Regions from separate parts of the Verrucosispora sp. WMMA2121 genome, predicted to be linked through region 4. Evidence: riboswitches for the same ligand, from Rfam matches in the RefSeq annotation. Region 4 holds a riboswitch; each other region holds the start of a gene.
What was found. Region 4 has a riboswitch for cobalamin ahead of O7605_RS03850 (acyl-CoA thioesterase). Riboswitches for the same ligand answer to the same signal wherever they lie in the genome.
Positions count from the first base shown of each region.

Region 1: linked by a shared signal. The riboswitch ahead of O7605_RS29165 (prenyltransferase/squalene oxidase repeat-containing protein) and the one ahead of O7605_RS03850 (acyl-CoA thioesterase) in region 4 are both predicted to bind cobalamin.
Region 2: linked by a shared signal. The riboswitch ahead of metE (5-methyltetrahydropteroyltriglutamate--homocysteine S-methyltransferase) and the one ahead of O7605_RS03850 (acyl-CoA thioesterase) in region 4 are both predicted to bind cobalamin.
Region 3: linked by a shared signal. The riboswitch ahead of O7605_RS23705 (ribonucleoside-diphosphate reductase subunit alpha) and the one ahead of O7605_RS03850 (acyl-CoA thioesterase) in region 4 are both predicted to bind cobalamin.

Region 1 is NZ_JAPZBH010000006.1:4,522,579-4,526,787, reverse strand. It holds gene O7605_RS29175 (prenyltransferase/squalene oxidase repeat-containing protein) at 180-1,238, shown strand; gene O7605_RS29170 (hypothetical protein) at 1,276-1,764, shown strand; cobalamin riboswitch at 1,848-1,986, shown strand; gene O7605_RS29165 (prenyltransferase/squalene oxidase repeat-containing protein) at 2,111-3,565, shown strand; gene O7605_RS29160 (hypothetical protein) at 3,562-4,209, shown strand, end outside.
Region 2 is NZ_JAPZBH010000006.1:4,442,216-4,446,424, forward strand. It holds gene metE (5-methyltetrahydropteroyltriglutamate--homocysteine S-methyltransferase) at 1-1,896, opposite strand, end outside; cobalamin riboswitch at 2,008-2,218, opposite strand; gene O7605_RS28845 (alpha/beta hydrolase) at 2,287-3,021, opposite strand; gene O7605_RS28850 (ferredoxin reductase family protein) at 3,239-4,209, opposite strand, start outside.
Region 3 is NZ_JAPZBH010000006.1:3,276,861-3,281,069, reverse strand. It holds gene O7605_RS23710 (ribonucleotide-diphosphate reductase subunit beta) at 1-245, opposite strand, end outside; gene O7605_RS23705 (ribonucleoside-diphosphate reductase subunit alpha) at 281-2,608, opposite strand; cobalamin riboswitch at 2,797-3,001, opposite strand; gene O7605_RS23700 (hypothetical protein) at 3,155-3,502, opposite strand; gene O7605_RS23695 (hypothetical protein) at 3,499-3,648, opposite strand; gene O7605_RS23690 (helix-turn-helix domain-containing protein) at 3,795-4,209, opposite strand, start outside.
Region 4 is NZ_JAPZBH010000004.1:683,967-688,175, forward strand. It holds gene O7605_RS03840 (hypothetical protein) at 1-166, opposite strand, end outside; gene O7605_RS03845 (peptidase) at 198-1,241, opposite strand; cobalamin riboswitch at 1,342-1,462, opposite strand; cobalamin riboswitch at 1,643-1,857, shown strand; gene O7605_RS03850 (acyl-CoA thioesterase) at 2,040-2,486, shown strand; gene O7605_RS03855 (FAD-dependent oxidoreductase) at 2,724-4,209, opposite strand, start outside.

The DNA.
Region 1 (4,209 bases), on a different contig from region 4:
CTGGCCCGCAACGGTAGGCCGCCGGGGAGCATCATCCCTGGTGGCGAGCCCGAATACCTGACGTACCCGCGAGTCTCTGCTCCCCACCCGTCGTGGCCCACGGGTCGGAGGCCGGTCCGCCGTGGCATCACCGAGCGGGCCGGGTCTCGACGACCGCCGGGCCGGAAAGGCGCCAACCGATGGTCGTTCGCCTGGGCCGGCACCGCCTGCTCGCCCTGCTCTGCGGGATACTCGCCGCCCTCACTCTCACCACACCCACGATCGCCGCACCCACGATCGCCGCACCCGCACACGCGGGTGCCGTCCGGACGGATGCCGCCGCCGGTTGGTTGGCCCGACAGTTGGTCGACGGAGAACGTTTCGAGGCCGTCTTCGACGGGGTCGCGTACCCCGACCAGGGGTTGACCCTGGACGCGGTTTTCGCGTTCGCCGCCGCCGGTGTCGCCGACGACTTCGGCGCTCAGGCGTTGGCCTGGGTGACCCGGCCGGACGTCCGCGACGGGTACATCGGCGACGGCACCACTGAGGCGTACGCCGGCGCGACCGCCAAACTCGCTCTCGCCGTCGCGGTCCGCGGCGCTGACCCCACCGACGTCGGCGGTGTGGATCTCATCGCCCGGCTGCGGTCGCTCCAGGACCCCGATGGCCGGTTCACCGACCGGTCGGCGTGGGGTGACTACAGCAACGCGTTCAGCCAGTCCTTCGCGATCTTCGCGCTGGACCGGACCGCGCAGGGCGTGCCGGCGGTCGCCGCCGGCTGGCTGGCCGGCACCCGGTGCCCGGACGGAGGCTATCCGCTGCTGCCGGAGCAGCCCGTCTGTGTCTCCGACGTGGACGCCACCGCCGTCGCGGTGCAGGCGTTGCGGGCCGCCGGACGCCCGGCTGACGCCGCCGCGGGATTGCGCTGGCTGGTCTCGGTGCAACGCGCCGACGGCGGGTTCACCAACTCCGGTGGGGTCGCGAACGCCAACAGCACCGGGTTGGCGGCCCAGGCGTTGCGCGACGGCGGCCGGCCGCTGGCCTGGGTCCGGGCCCGCGTGTTCCTGGCCGGTCTTCAGGTCGGGTGTGCCGCCCCGGTCACCGACCGGGGCGCGGTCGACTTCGACGGCGGTGTCTTCGATCCCGGTACCGCCCCCCGTGCCACCACCCAGGCTGTTCTCGGCCTGGCCGGCACCGGATACGCCCGGCTCTCCACCGTCGCCGCGACCACCGGTGCACCCACCCTGCGCTGCCGTTGACCGGCCGGCAGGTTCCGTCCCATCAGAAGGAGTGCTCATGTCCCAGGTCTACGATCCCGTCCGTCGGTGGCTGGCGAGCATCGTGGTGGTGGCTGTCGTCGCCGTCGGGTTGATCGCTGTCGAACCGTCTCCCCGAGCCGCGCAGGCCGCCGCGTGCACCGGGACGACCGGGGTCACGGTGGTGGTCGACTATGGTTCGCTCGGCGGCGGCGTCCAGGTGGCGTGCGCGCTCGGTGACCCGGCCACCGGGCTGGCCGCCCTGCAGGGTGCCGGCTTCACGGTGACCGGTACGAAGCGGTGGGGGTTGGCGTTCGTCTGCCGGATCAACGGAAAGCCGACCGCCGCGACGGAGCCGTGCATCAACACCCCGCCGGCCAGCGCGTACTGGTCGTACTGGCACGCCTCCGGCAGCGGCGCCGCCTGGACCTACAGCACGCTGGGAGCGACCAGCTACAACCCGGCGCCGGGGACGGTGGAGGGCTGGTCGTTCGGCTCCGGCGCGGCGCCCAGTATCACCGCGCCCTGACCTGCGGGTAGGCTGCCTGAGCTGTCGACGCGTCGGGTGTCGTCCGCCACGCTGGCGCCGAAAGGTGACCGGGCGGTACGGTGGCGGCACCCGGCGCGTCGGGTACTCAACTGAATACGTCCTGTGTGGGGGGAAGTCGGTAGAAGCCGACGCTGACCCGCAACCGTGAGCGAGAGCTGTCTCGCGAGCCGGAATGCCCCGCACCGGACGAGCGGCTTCCACTGTCGAGGTCTACAGGGTGGAGTCCGGGCAACCTAGGTGCGGCATCTCATCGCGGCCACGCAAGCGGATATCGCCACCGGTGCCTTCCGGAGCTTCGCCGACCGCTCTGCGAAAGGCACCCCTCATGCCCACGTCCCCGCTCCGGCGCGTCGGCGCCGGTTTCGGCGCCGCCACCGCCATCGCGTTCGCCGTCGTCACGGCCACCCCTCTCGTCGTGACCGCCGCGCCCGCGCCGGCTCACACCGTCGCCGCGCGTGACGCCGCGACCTGGCTCGCCGGGGAGTACACCGACGGCGTGCTGCCCGGCCCGTTCAGCCCGCAGGACTGGGGGCTGAGCATCGACGGCGTGATCGCCCTCGCCGCCACCGGGGCGGCCGGCCCGACGCGGCAGGCGGCAACGGCGCAGATCGCCGCGCACGTGCGGTCCTACAACAGCTACGACGACTGGGGCATCGAGGGCTTCACCGACGGGGGTGCGACGGCGAAGCTGCTCTACGTCGCCTCGTCCGCGGGCGCCGACCCCACCGACTTCGGCGGCTGGGACCTGCGCGCCGAGACCGTGGCGCTGCTCTCCGGGGCGGGCACCGGTCACCAGCACGGCCGGATCACCAGCCGGACCACCGAGGCCACCGGCCCGGACCCGAGCAACACCTTCGACCAGTCCTTCGCGGTCCTGGGTCTGGCCCGCAGCGGCGGCACGCCGCAGGAGACCGTCGACTTCCTCATCAGGCAGCAGTGCGCGGCCGGCGGTTTCCGGCTCTATCCCGACGCCGACGGCGTTCCGTCGCCGTCCTGCGACGATCAAGGCAACGCCACGCTCGACGTCGACTCGACGGCCATGGCCGTCCAGGCGTTGCTCGCAGCCGACGTCGCCGGTGCGGACGAGGCCGCGCAGCGCGGCGCGGACTGGCTGGTGGCGCAGCAACGCGTCGACGGATCGTTCGGCGGGTCGGGGCCGACCAGCGGCGCGAACTCCAACAGCACCGGCCTGGCCGGGCAGGCGCTCGCCGCCGCCGGGCGCGATGACGAGGCGGCACGTGCCGCCGAGGCCCTGGCGGCGCTGCAGCTCACCACCGCCAACGGTGGCGCCGCGGCGGCCGATGCCGGCGCCATCGCATACGCCAGCGACGCCCTGGCCGAGGCGGTCCGCGACGGGATCGCCGAGAGCTTCCGGGACCAGTGGCGTCGCGCCACCGCCCAGGCGTTGCTCGGGCTGGCGCAGATTCCGCTGGGCCGGATCGGTCTCGATCTTCCGCCGTCCGGCGAGCCGACACCGACGGCAACCGCGTCACCCACGCCGACGGCGTCGCCTACGGCGACCGCCACGCCTTCGCCGACCGGCTCGCCCACGCCGACCGCCACCGCCTCGCCCACCGGCAGTCCGACGCCGAGCGGCACGCCGACCGCGCCCACTGCCACGGCGACGACTCCCACCGGCTCCGTCACCAGTCCCGCCGGGGGCGGGGCGGGTCGCCTGCCGACCACCGGCGTGGCGATCGGCGGGTACGTGCTCACCGCGCTGCTGCTGCTGGGTGGGGGAGCGGTACTGCTGGTCCTCGGCCGCCGGCGGACCACATGATCATCCGGGCGGCCCGGTTCGCGTCGGTCCTCGCACTGACCGCGGTGAGCGTCCTGATCGGGCCGGGATCGGCTGCGGCCGCGGGCAGCGCCGGCTACTGCCCGGATGCGGGCGGAGTCACCGTCGTGGTGGACTTCAAGGAACTCGGCGGCGGGACGGTTGTCCGGTGTGCGCGAGGCGACCAGGCCACCGGACTGGCTGCGTTGAAGAACGCCGGTTTCCAGATCACCGGCACGCTGCGCTGGGGCGAGGGGTTCATCTGCCGGATCGAGGGCAAACCCTCGACCAGCGCGGAGAAGTGTGTCGACACGCCGCCGGCCAGCGCCTACTGGTCGTACTGGCACGCACCCAACGGGGGCAGTTGGACGTACAGCGACAAGGGGGTGCTCAACCGCAAGCCACCGGCGGGCAGCTTCGAAGGCTGGTCGTTCTCGCTCAACCGCAACGCCGACAACGCGCCCCGCCCGGCGGTGGCGCCCACCCGGCCGGCACCCCCGCCGCGCACCACGCCACCGGCGCCGCCGCGCACCACCGCACCGGCACCGCCACCCCGTTCCTCGTCGCCACCGACCGTCCCACCGCCGGTCGGCGGTGGACCTGTCGCGCCGCCCGGAACCACACCAACCGGCATGGTCGGCTCACCG
Region 2 (4,209 bases), on a different contig from region 4:
GGTGTGGATCTGGGTGTCGTCGGCGACGCCGCTGGTGGCCAGCCGGAACGCCGCCACCGCCCAGTCCAGGTACGTCTTCTGGTCGGCCCTGCGCAGCGGCAGCGTCTCCCGTAGCGCCGGCTCGTCGACCTGGATGACCCGGATCCCGGCGGACTCCAGGTCGCGGCACTCGTCGCGAAGGGCGAGCGCGACCTGGTCGGCGGTGTCCGCGAGGGGCTGATCGGTACGGACGAACGACCAGGCCAGGATGGTGACCGGACCGGTGAGCATGCCCTTGACCGGTCTGCTGGTCAACGACTGCGCGTAGGTGGACCACGCGACGGTCATCGGTGCCTTGCGTGACACGTCGCCGTAGATGATCGGCGGGCGTACGCAGCGGGAGCCGTAGGACTGCACCCAGCCGTGCCGCGTGGCGGCGAAACCGTCGAGTTGCTCGCCGAAGTACTGCACCATGTCGTTGCGTTCCGGCTCCCCGTGCACGAGCACGTCCAGACCCAGCTGTTCCTGCAACCGGACGACCTGCTCCACCTCGGTGCGCATCCGGGACGCGTAGCCGGCGTCGTCGAGGCTGCCGGCCCGGTGCGCGGCGCGGGCCCTCCGCAGCTCGGCGGTCTGCGGGAACGACCCGATCGTGGTGGTCGGCAACTCCGGCAGACCCAGTCGTTCCTGCTGCCGGGCGGCCCGGGTGGGATAGTCGCCGCGCTGCCGGTCGGCCGGGCGCAGCGCGGCGAGGCGGCCGCGTACGTCGTCGTGACGCCAGTTTGCCGGGGTGGCCGGCAGGGGCGCGGGCAGCGCGGTGGTGCCGTCGCGCAGCGCGCGGCCGAGCACGACGATCTCGTCGACCTTCTGCCGGGCGAACGCCAGCCGCTCGGACAGCCGGGGGTCGAGATGCGTCTCGGCGGACAGGTCGACCGGAACGTGCAACAGCGAGCAGGACGACGAGACGGCGACGTGGTCGGCCAGCCCGGCGACCGTCGCGCCGGCCGCGACAGCGGCCCGCAGGTCGGTACGCCAGACGTTCCGACCGTCGACTAGGCCGGCGACGATGGTCTTGCCACCGAGTGGTCCGGCGGCGGCGAGACGGTGCAGGTTGCCCGCGCCGGCGACCAGGTCCAGACCGACGGCGTCGACCGGGGTGTCCAGCAGGGCCGGCAGCGCGTCGCCGAGGTCACCGAAGTAGGTCGCCACGAAGATCCGCGGTCGGTGCGTGAGGTCGCCGAGCCGGGTGTAGGCGCGGCGCAGGGCGTCGATCTCGGCTGGGCTACGGTCGGCGGCGTAGGCGGGCTCGTCCAGTTGCACCCAGCTGACGCCCGCGTGCGCCAGCTCGGCGAGAATCCGGGCGTACGTCTGGACCAGGTCGTCGAGCCGAGCGAACGGGTCGACGCCCTTGGCCAGCAGCAGGAACGTGGCCGGTCCGACGAACACCGGCCGGGTGGTGATGCCCAGGTCGCGGGCCTCGGCGTACTCGTCAAGCGCCTTCGCCGGGTTGGCGGTGAAGACGGTGTCCGGGGCGATCTCCGGCACCAGGTAGTGGTAGTTGGTGTCGAACCACTTCGTCAGCTCCAACGCCGGCTCGGCGTCGACACCACGTGCCATGGCGAAGTAGGTGTCCAGCGCGGACAGACCCAGCCGGGTGAACCGGTCCGGGACCGCGCCGACCGCGACCGCCGTGTCGAGCATCTGGTCGTAGTAGGAGAAGGTGTTCGACGGGATCGCGTCGAGACGGGCGTCGCGCAGCGTCCGCCACACCTGCGCCCGGAGGCCGGCGGCGGTGCCGGCCAGAGCCTCGGCGTCGATGGTGCCGGCCCAGTACGCCTCGACGGCCTTCTTCAGTTCACGGTTCGCGCCGATGCGTGGGTAGCCGAGCACGGTGCTCTGCCCGAATGCGGTACTCACCAAGGGTTCCTTCCCTCGAAGTGTCCGGCGGACACGGGAGGGAAGACGGGTACACCTCGGGTACCGGCTTCCGCCCTGGTCCTCCCACGGGACCGCCGGCGACGCACGCCGGCGGCGTGCGCAGCACTGGCAGGTCTTCGGACTCGCGGGCATGACACCAGGTCGCCTACTGGCCGTCGCTTCCCAGACCTCACGGTCCAGTGCTTTGTTGACGGCGGTCGTTCCCACTCACCGCTGCGGGGCAGTCCCGGATTCACACCGGGTTCCCTCTTACGACGCCCCACCCACCCGGGCGGGACGAACCAGCACCACCGGCCATCGTACGGGCCACACCGCCGGCTAAGCCCGAGGTGTCCGGCCTGCGGGACCGCGAGCAGGCCGGACACCGCACTAGCGCAGGTGCCGGGCGAAGAACCGGCCGGCGTCCTCCCCCGCGTACCAGGGCACACCGGTGTGTCCGCCCATGTTGGCGTGCAGCGTCTTCTCCGTGGAGCCGAAGGCGTCGAACAGCTCCAGCGCCGCCTGCCGGTCGTTGCCCTCGTCGTCCCACTGCAACAGCATGTGCAGCGGAATGGTGACCTGCCGGGCCTGTTCGACGATGAGGCGCGGGACGAAACTTCCGGCGAAGAGACCGGCGGCCACGATCCGGGGCTCCACCACCGCGAGTCGGACGCCGACCGAGATCACTCCCCCGGAGTACCCGACGGGGCCGCCGATCTCGGGCAGCGACAGGAGGGAGTCCAGGGCGGCCTGTGCTTCCGGGACCGCCCGGTCGACGAGCGGGAGGACGAGAGCGTCCACGATCTCGTCGCTCACCGCCTCGCCCGCCGCCAGCACCCGGTGCAGTTCGGCGCGAGCCTGCTCGGCGGCGGCCCAACGCGGCCGGTCACCGCTGCCGGGCAGCTCGACCGCGGCGGCGGCGAAGCCGTCCGCTGCGGCGCCCCGGGCCCGCGCCACCAGACGGGGGTACATCCGGCCCAGCCCCAGTGGCGGGTGACCGAGCAGGATCAGCGGAACCGGTGCGGTCGCGAACGCGGGTGTCCACAGGAAACCGGGGATGTCGCCGAGCGTGAACCCGCGTTCGAAGACGCCGTCGTCGAGGTGTCGTTCGGAGGTGAATCGCATGGTCGTGCCTTTCGGGAGTGCGTGTGAACGGCGCTCCCGGGCGACCTACCGCCCGACCGTGACCCCGGAGGGGAGCACCCATGTCGAAACGTTCACGGGTACCACCTCCTCGGTCTCTCGCACGGCCTTCGGGCAAACTAGCAGCGGGCCGTCCCGGTCCGCCACGGGGTTTCCCGCGCCGCTTCCGCTCGCCTCGCGCACTGTCGGCCGGTGAGGTTCACACCCCCAACCGGAACGCCTCGACATGCTGTTGGCGGGACGGAACCCGCAGGGCGCGCAGGCTGCGTCGCACGGTGCCGGCCATCGCCGCGGGACCGCACAGGTAGACGTCGCGCTCGGCGATGTCGGGGACCAGGCCGCGCAGACTCTCCGGACTGAACGGCTGGCTGCCGTCGGCGGTGCGACCGGTCAGCAGGTGCAGGCGGGCGCCCCTGGCCTGTGCCAGATCGCGCAGCTCATCGATCAGTACCGCGTCGGCGGGCGTGCGGGCCCGGTAGAGCACCACGACGTCTCCGGTCAACTCCGGGTCCTCCAGCAGCGCCCGGATCGGAGTGATGCCGATGCCACCGGCGATCAGCAGGCTGTTCTCCCGGGTGCGGGCGGCGGTGGTGAGGGCGCCGTACGGACCCTCGGCGTAGACCCGGGTGCCCACCGGCAACTGCCGCAGCCCGGCGCTGGTGGAGCCGATCGCCTTCGCCGTCAGCCGCAGCGTGCGACCGTCGGGCGCCGCCGACAGCGACCACGGGTTGACCTGCCACCAGGAGTTGTGCCCCGGGAAACGCCACCAGAAGAACTGGCCGGGACGGGCGCGCAGCCGGTCGAGGCGGTTGCCGGCAACGTGGACGGACACGACGTTGTCGGTCTCCGGCACCACCGCGACGACCCGCAGCCGGTGCCGGACGTTGCGCACCAGCGGCACGACCAGGCGGTTGGTCAGCAACGAGCCGACCGCGAAGGCCCACAACCCCCACCAGTAGGCCTTGGCGACGGCGCTGCCGGCGAACGAGGCGCCCTCGTAGATCTGGTGGATCACCGACAGCACGATCACCACGTACACCACCAGGTGGATGGCGTGCCAGAGCTCGTACGACATGCGGCGGCGGGCGATCCGTACCGAGGTGGAGGCCAGCACGCCGATCAGGACTGCGGCGATCATGCCGAGTAGCACCGGCATCTGCCGGGCCAGGT
Region 3 (4,209 bases), on a different contig from region 4:
ACGTGTTGGTAGAGGTTGAGCACGAGGTTGTTGGCCACGATGGTGTCGCCGGTGGCGAAGAAGGCGACCAGCCGGGACACGAGGTGCTGCTCCGCCGGGGACAGCTTGGCCAGGTCGGCGAGGTCGGCGTGCAGGTCGACCTCCTCCACGGTCCAGGTGTTCTTGATGGCGTCCTTGAACCGGTCGAAGAACTGCGGGTACCGCATCGGCCGCAGGGTCAGGTCCATGCCGGGATCGAGCAGCATCTGCCGCTGGCCGGTGTCGGGTTCGGAAACGGTGGTCACTGGCACGCCTCGCAGCTCTCGGGGTTCTCCAGGGAACAGGCCAACGCCTCGTCGTCGCTGACCGCGACGACCGGCTTGATCGCCGGGGTGACGGCGACGGTGGCCTGCTGGATCCGGGTCGCGGGACGCGACCGCAGGTAGTAGGTGGTCTTCAGCCCGGCCTTCCAGGCGTACAGGTACATTGAGGAGAGCTTGCCGATGGTCGGCGCGCTCAGGAACAGGTTCAGCGACTGCGACTGGTCGATGAACGGCGCCCGGGCGGCGGCCAGGTCGATCAGCGCCCGCTGCGGCAGCTCCCACGCGGTCCGGAACAGCTCCCGCACGTCCGCCGGCAGCTCGGCGATGCCCTGCACCGACCCTTCGGCCCGCTTGATCTGCTCCCGGATCGGTGCCGTCCACAGCCCGCGCGCCTTCAGCTCCCGGACCAGGTACGTGTTGATCTGGAGGAACTCACCGGACATCGTCTCCCGCTTGAACAGGTTGGACACCTGCGGCTCGATGCACTCGTAACACCCGGCGATCGAGGCGATGGTGGCGGTCGGCGCGATCGCCACCAGCAGCGAGTTCCGCAGCCCGTGGCGGGCGACCCGCTCCCGCAGCGCGGTCCACCGTTGCGCCTGCGTCACCTCCGCGCCCCACAGGTCGGGATGCAACTCACCCTTCGCGGCCCGGGTCTCGGCGTACGCGGGGTGCGGGCCGAACCGCTCGGCCAGCCCCACCGACGTCTCCAGCGCGGTCAGGAAGATCTCCTCCTGCACCCGGGTCGACAGCTCCCGTGCCGACGCCGAGTCGAACGGCAGGCGCAGGGTGAACAATGCGTCCTGCAGGCCCATCAGCCCGAGCCCGACCGGACGCCAGCGCGGGTTCGACACCGCCGTCTGCTCGGCCGGGTAGTAGTTGATGTCGATCACCCGGTCGAGGAACACCACCGCCGTGCGTACCGTCGCGCGCAGCTTCTCCCAGTCGACGCCGTCGGCGGTGACGTGCGCGCCCAGGTTCACCGAGCCGAGGTTGCACACGGCCGTCTCGGTGTCGTTGTTGACCTCCAGGATCTCGGTACACAGGTTCGACAGGTGGATCGTGTTGCCGGGCGCACCGGTCTGGTTGGACAGCCGGTTCGCGGCGTCCTTGAACGTCATCCACCCGTTGCCGGTCTGCGCGAGCGTACGCATCATCCGGCCGTACAGGTCGCGGGCCTTGACCGTCCGGACGGCCTTCTTCTCCGCCGCCCGGTACGCCTCGTCGAACGCCTCGCCGAACAGGTCCGGCAGCTCCGGCGCGTCCGACGGGTCGACCAGCGACCAGTCGCCGTCGGCCTCGACCCGCCGCATGAACTCGTCCGGGATCCAGTTGGCCAGGTTCAGGTTGTGGGTACGCCGGGACTCCTCCCCGGTGTTGTCCCGCAACTCCAGGAACTCCTCGATGTCCGGGTGCCACGGCTCCAGGTACACGCAGGCCGCGCCCTTGCGTCGGCCACCCTGGTTGACCGCCGCCACCCCGGCGTCGAGCGTCTTCAGGAACGGCACGATGCCGTTCGACCTGCCGTTGGTGCCCCGGATCAGCGCACCCCGACCCCGCACCCGCGACCAGGAGATGCCGATCCCGCCGGAGAACTTCGACAGCTTCGCCACCTGGTGGTAACGCTCGTAGATCGAGTCGAGTTCGTCGCGCGGGGAGTCGACAAGGAAACACGACGACATCTGGGTGTGCCGGGTGCCCGAGTTGAACAGCGTCGGTGAACTGGGCAGATACGCCAGGCTCGACATCAGCCGGTAGAACGCGATCGCCTCGCCCGGCGTCTGCGACAGCCCGCAGGCCACCCGTAGCAGCCAGTACTGCGGCGTCTCCACCACCAGCCGGGTCTGCGGATGCCGCAGCAGGTAGCGGTCCGCGACCGTACGCAGCCCGAAGTACTCGAACCGCAGGTCGCCGTCCGGGTCCACCGCGTCGTCCAGCTTGCGCGCGTTACGGGCCACGAAATCGGCCGTGGCGTCCCCGATCAGCCCCAGGCCGTGCGCGTACCGGATGGACTGGCTGAAGCTCGCCACCTGCTGCCCACGGACCTCCTTGTCCACGTACGCGGCCAGCAGCCGCGCCGCCAGCTTCGAGTACTGCGGCTCCGTACCGATCAGCTCGGCGGCCGTCTGGATGGACAGCTTGTCCAGTTCGGCGGTGGTGGCACCGTCGTACAGACCGCTGATGGTCTTGGTGGCCACCCGCAGCGGATCGACCTCGTCGAGGTCGGTCACCCACCGCTCCACCGCCCGGACGATCTTGTTGACGTCCACCGGTTCCGTGGCGCCGTCGCGCTTGCGGACCTGCATCACCTGCCGGCGCTGCTCCGACACACCTGCCTCGGAGGCGGGCGCCTCCCGCACGACCGTCACGTCTCTCTCCTCGCGCCGTCTGCTCGGGGCCTCGGACACGCGGGAGGACGCCACGGGATCCGCGCAGGCGGCACGGCCCGTTCCTGGCGTCGGCCGTCCCACGCGGCCTGCGGCCGCCGCCCACGAGTGCGGGCGGCGTGCTGGCAGGTCTTCGGACTCGTGGGCGTGCTCACGCGCTCCTACTGGCCGTCGCTTCCCAGGCCGTGGCCCAGTGCTTCGTGACGGCTGTCGTTCCCACTCACCGCTGCGGGGCAGCCCCGGATTCCCACCGGGTTCCCTCTTGCCTCGGCCGCCCCGGGTGGGCGCCGAACCAGCTACGGGTGACACCATATATGGGCTACCCGCGAACGCAAGACACCAGATGGTGTGTCGGCGTGTCCTGCAACGGAGGTCACATTCGGCTACGCCGGTCCGTGCTTGACCGGTCGCAGGCAGGCGGGCGTACGAAAAGGACGGCGGATGCGCCGGGGTGCCGATCGTCGGTCACGCCCCGGCGTGGCTACCCGTCCCGCAGGTGCACCTCAGCCACGCCAGGAACCGGGTCGTCAGCTCGCCGGGATCCTCGCGCGGCAGGTCGTCCAACGCCGCCGTCAACAAGGCACCCGCGTACATCGACAGGCCCACCCGGTCCCGGCCGTACGCCTCGGCGAGTCGCACCCGCGCTGGGGCGCACGGCCACGGCGGTTCGCCCTCGCAGCTGGCGCATGTCCACTCCGGCCGGCGCGGCAGGTGCTCGTCGGCGATCCGGGCGGGCAGGGCGTCGACGGCCCGGCCGATTCGCACCGCCTCGGCGGCCATCGCGTCCCGATAGCTGACGGCACGCCGAGTCATGCCGGCCACCGGGCGATGCGCCGGGCCTGGTCGAGCAGGCGTTGCCGGGCGGCCTCCTGCTCGACAGCCTCCCGCCACTGCCCGCCGTCAGCCAGCGGCCTCGGCCGCCGCCGCAGCCACCACCAGAACCTGTGCCACCTGCTCACACCATCACCTCCGCCGGAGTTCGGGGACGGGGGCGGCGGTACGTGGGGGCGCACCGCCACCACCCACAAGAATCGTGCGATGGCGGTGGGCAAGCAGGGCAGGTGCGGGGCGTCCGGCGTCCTGTCCGGGACGGTTGACGGACAGCTCAGCCGGTGGCGACCGCGAGTGCCTGCCGATACTCCTGCGTCCATGCGGCGTCCCGCTGGTCAGGCGGCAACCCGGCCAACCCGACCCGCAGGTTGTCGATGCCGGCCGACGTGTCGCCGAGCGCCAGATAGGCCAGACCGAGACCCATCCGGCTGAACGTGGGCGTCAGCCAGTAGGCCAGGACCGGCGCCTGCTCGCGCTCGGCCGCCTCGGTGAGGTCGCTTGCCTCCCCGAGGAGCCCTACCGCCGAGTGCCGGTCGCCGAGTAGCGCAAACCCATGGGCGGCCTGGACCGCGTCGCCGACGCGTTGCAGCGCCGTCGCCCCGGGTGTGTGGTACGCGGTGAGGAAGTGGCGCACGATGCCGCGCGGGTTGCCTCGCTGCCGCTCCACGTAGCCTCGGAAGTTCTCCACC
Region 4 (4,209 bases):
CACCGTAGTCGACCACCACGGTGACCCCCGACGTCCCGGTGCACGCGGCGGCCTGCGCGGCCCGTGGAGACGGCTCGACAGCAATCAACCCGACGGCGACGACAGCCACCGCCGCGATGCTCGCCAGCCACCGACGGACGGGATCATAGACCTGCGACATGAGCACTCCTTCTGGTGGGACGGAATCTGCCGGCCGGTCAGCGGCAGGGCAGAGTGGGTGCGCCGGCGGTCGCGGTGACAGTGGAGAGCCGGGCATATCCGGTGCCGGTCAGACCGAGAACAGCCTGCGCGGTGGCGCGGGGGGCGGTACCGGGATCGAAGACGCCGCCGTCGAAGTCGACCGCGCCCCGGTCGGTGACCGGGGCGGCACACCCGACCTGAAGATCGGCCAGGAACACGCGGGCCCGGGCCCAGGCCAGCGGCCGTCCACCGTCACGCAGCGCCTGAGCTGCCAACCCGGTGCTGTTGGCGTTCGCGACCCCACCCGCGTTGGTGAACCCACCGTCGGCGCGTTGCACCGAAAGCAGCCATTGCAGCCCTGCGGCGGCATCAGCCTTACGACCGGCGGCCCGCAACGCCTGCACCGCGACGGCCGTGACGTCCACATCCGACACACAGACCGGCTGCGCGGGCAGCAGCGGATAGCCGCCGTCGGGGCACCGGGTACCCGCCAGCCAACCGGCGGCAACCGCCGGCACACCTTGCGCGGTCCGGTCCAGCGCGAGAATCGCGAAGGACTGGCTGAACGAGTTACTGAAATCACCCCACGCCGACCGGTCGGTGAACCGGCCACCCGGGTCCTGGAGCGACTCCAACCGGGCGATGAGATCCACACCGCCGACGTCGGTCGGGTCACCACCGCGGACCGCGACGGCGAGTGCGAGCTTGGCGGTCGCGCCCGCGTACGCCTCAGTGGTGCCGTCACCGATGTACCCGTCACGCACGTCCGGCCGGGTCGCCCAGGCCAGGGCTCGAGCGCCGAAGTCGTCGGCGACACCGGCGGCGGCGAACGCGAAGACCGCGTCCAGGGTCAACCCCTGGTCCGGGTACGCGACCCCGTCGAAGACGGCCTCGAAGCGTTCCCCGTCGACAAGCTGTCGGGCCAACCAGCCCGCGGCCGCATCGGATCGGACGGTGCCGGCCTGCGGGGGCGCGGCGATCACGGGTGTGGTCAGAGTGAGGGCGGCGAGCACACCGCAAAGCAGGGCGAGCAGGCGGTGCCGGCTCAGGCGGACGACCATCGGACGCGCCTTTCCGGCCCGGCGGTCGTCAGAAACCCGGCCCGCCCGGCGACGGCGCGGCTGGCCGGCCTCCGACCCGTGGGCCACGACGGGTGGGGAGCAGAAATCGCGGGTGCGGCAGGTATTCGGGCTCGCCACCAGGGATGCTCCCGGCGGCCTACCGTTGCGGGCCAGCGCCGGACTTCGACCGGACTTCCCCCGCACACACACGCGGTTGTTCAGTTGTCGCGCCAGTCTCGTCTGCTCCCACAGCCACTGTCAATCCGCTACCGATCGCACACGGTGGGTCGTGGCGGCGAGGTTCGTGGCGATCGCGGCCACGGGCCGACGCTCGGCGTCGGAGTGATGGGGCAACTCGCCGCAGGTACCCGGGCCGGACGGTCGTCGGACCGGGTCAGGATAGGGTGGCCGACGGCGCTGGTTCGCCCGGCCGTTGCAGTCGGGCGTCGCAAGAGGGACCCGGTGAAAGTCCGGGACTGCCCCGCAGCGGTGAGTGGGAACGACAGCCGTCACCACGCACTGGGCCGCAAGGCCTGGGAAGCGACGGCCAGTAGGAGACCGGCCGAGTCCGGCACCGCCCACGAGTCCGAAGACCTGCCCGCGCTGCGGACACAAGGTGTGTGCGCTGCCGTCGACCTCGCGGGCGGGTCGGGCGGGTGACGCGCCGCAACGGCGTGCTCCTCGACGTGCGCGCCTACGGGTCGGTGGCTTGTTCCCCGAGGACGGACACCCGTGCACTACACGACCACTCTCGCCGGCCGACCACCGTCAGCCTCCCACCTGACCCTGTCGCAGATCATGGACCAGCACCACACCAACCTGATGGGCACGGTCCACGGCGGCCGGATCCTCAACCTCATCGACTCCGTCGCCGGAGTGGTCGCCGCCCGGCACTCCGACGGCCCGGCACTCACCGCCGCCATCGACGAGACCGCCTTCCTGCGCGCGGTCCGCGTCGGCGACGTCGTACACGTCGACGCCCGCATCACCTGGGCGGGTCGCAGTTCCATGGAGGTCACCGTCAAGGTCACCGCCGACCGCTGGGACCGCGCCGTACCACCGACCGACGTGGCCACCGCCCACCTCGTCATGGTCGCCGTCGACGACAACGGCCAACCCCGCCCGGTGCCGCCGCTGCTACCCCAGACCGACGGAGACCGGCGCCGCTACCGCGAGGCACAGATCCGCCGCGAACACCGGCTGACCCTGCGCCGTGCCCTGCTCGACGGCACCGAGGAGTCCTGAGATGCTCGGACTCTCCACGGCAGCCCTCGCGTGACCCCCACCGGGCAACCGGTTCTGCTCGGCGCCGTCTTCATAAAGTGCAGGTCACCGTCGATATCGCCCTCGGCGCAGGTGCCGGACGCCTCGCCCGACGGATGGCTGACGGCCGCTGGTCACGGCGCGTCAACCAGGTCTGCGCAGTCGTGCTCGTCGCGCTCTTAATGCGACTGGCCGCCGACTGACCCCTTCGGCGTGGCCTTACAACTCCTTGCGGTGGTCGAGTCGGACGGCGCGTAGCACGACGTCGTTGACGTGGTGGGTGCTGATCGCTCCCGGGGGGCGCGGGCGGGTCTCGTGCACGTCGATGCGCCAGTCGTCCGAGGCCGTGATCTCGGCGACGATGTCGTCGATGCCGACGTACGCCTGCGGGTCGTACATGGGGGTCTGCTCGGCGGGGTCCGACGGCTGCTGCAGCCACGTCAGGTCGTGGCCGACGACGAGCAGCGTCCCACCGACCGCCACGGCGTCGAGCAGGTTGCGCAGTCCACGCTGCTCGGGGGTGCGCTGGAACGAACCGTACTGCAGGGACACCAGGTCGTAGGTCTCGTCGGCGAAGGCGGCGGGGTCGTTGGCGTCGCGGTGCAGCGTACGCACGTCGAGCCCGCGACGTTCCGCCTCGGCCCGGATGCGGTCCAGTGCCCTGCCGGAGACGTCGGAGGCGGTCACCTGCCAGCCCCGTTCGGCCAGCCAGAGCGCGTCGGCTCCCTCACCCGCGCCGACGTCGAGCGCCCGGCCGGGCGGCAGATCCGTCGCCTCCGCCACCAACGTGCCGTTCGGGTTGGCGCTCCACACGCGTTCCTGATCCCCGTAGCGACCGTCCCACTCGATCGCGACGCCGGAGGGCCGGACGCCCGCCGTGGTGTCCTCGGCGGCGAGGCTGAAGGCGATCTGAGCGCCGATCCAGCTACCGTTCGCCGCGGCCTGCAGGACCTGGGCGCTCGGGTCCGTCAGGTTCCCGGCGGCGAAGACGCCCGCCACGCTGGTACGTCCGGTGGCGTCGACCGCGACGAGGTCACCGAGTCCGCTGGGGTGGACGGTGGTGTCGATGCCCAGCCCCGCGAGCATCTCGACCCGGGGACGGAACCGGGCACCGGCGAGGACCGCGTCGGCCGGCAGGCTGCGGCCGTCGGCGAGCTCGACGGCGAGCGACCCGTCCGGGTCGGCGTCGGACACCCGGCGCACCGCACTCTCGACCACCGGGACCCCGGAGGCGACGAGAGTCTGCACCGCGGCCGGGTCGATCCCCGTGGCGTCATGCAGCACCACGGTCAACTGGTCGGTCAGGTGCCGCATCAGCTGGGTCGGGTGCAGTCCCATCGGCGTCGTGACGATCTGCACGACCCGCAGGTCGCGGACCTCCCAGCCATGGCAGAACGGACAGTTGAACACCTGAGCACCCCAACGCTCAGTGAGGCCCTCGATCTCGGGAAGCTCGTCGACGATGCCGGTCGCGGCCAGTACCCGGCGAGCGACGAGACCGTGCCCGCCCGAGAGCGCGAGGTGAAATCCGTCGTCCTCCTTCCGCACCGCCAGGACCCGGCCGGTGAGAACGTTGCCACCATAGCTACGGACCTCCTCCCGCCCGATGGCCCGCATCGCCTCGGGCGGGGTGCCCTCACGTCCCAGGTAGCCGTGCATGTGCGCCGCCGGCGCGTTCCGCGGCGTGCCGTCGTCGACGACGATG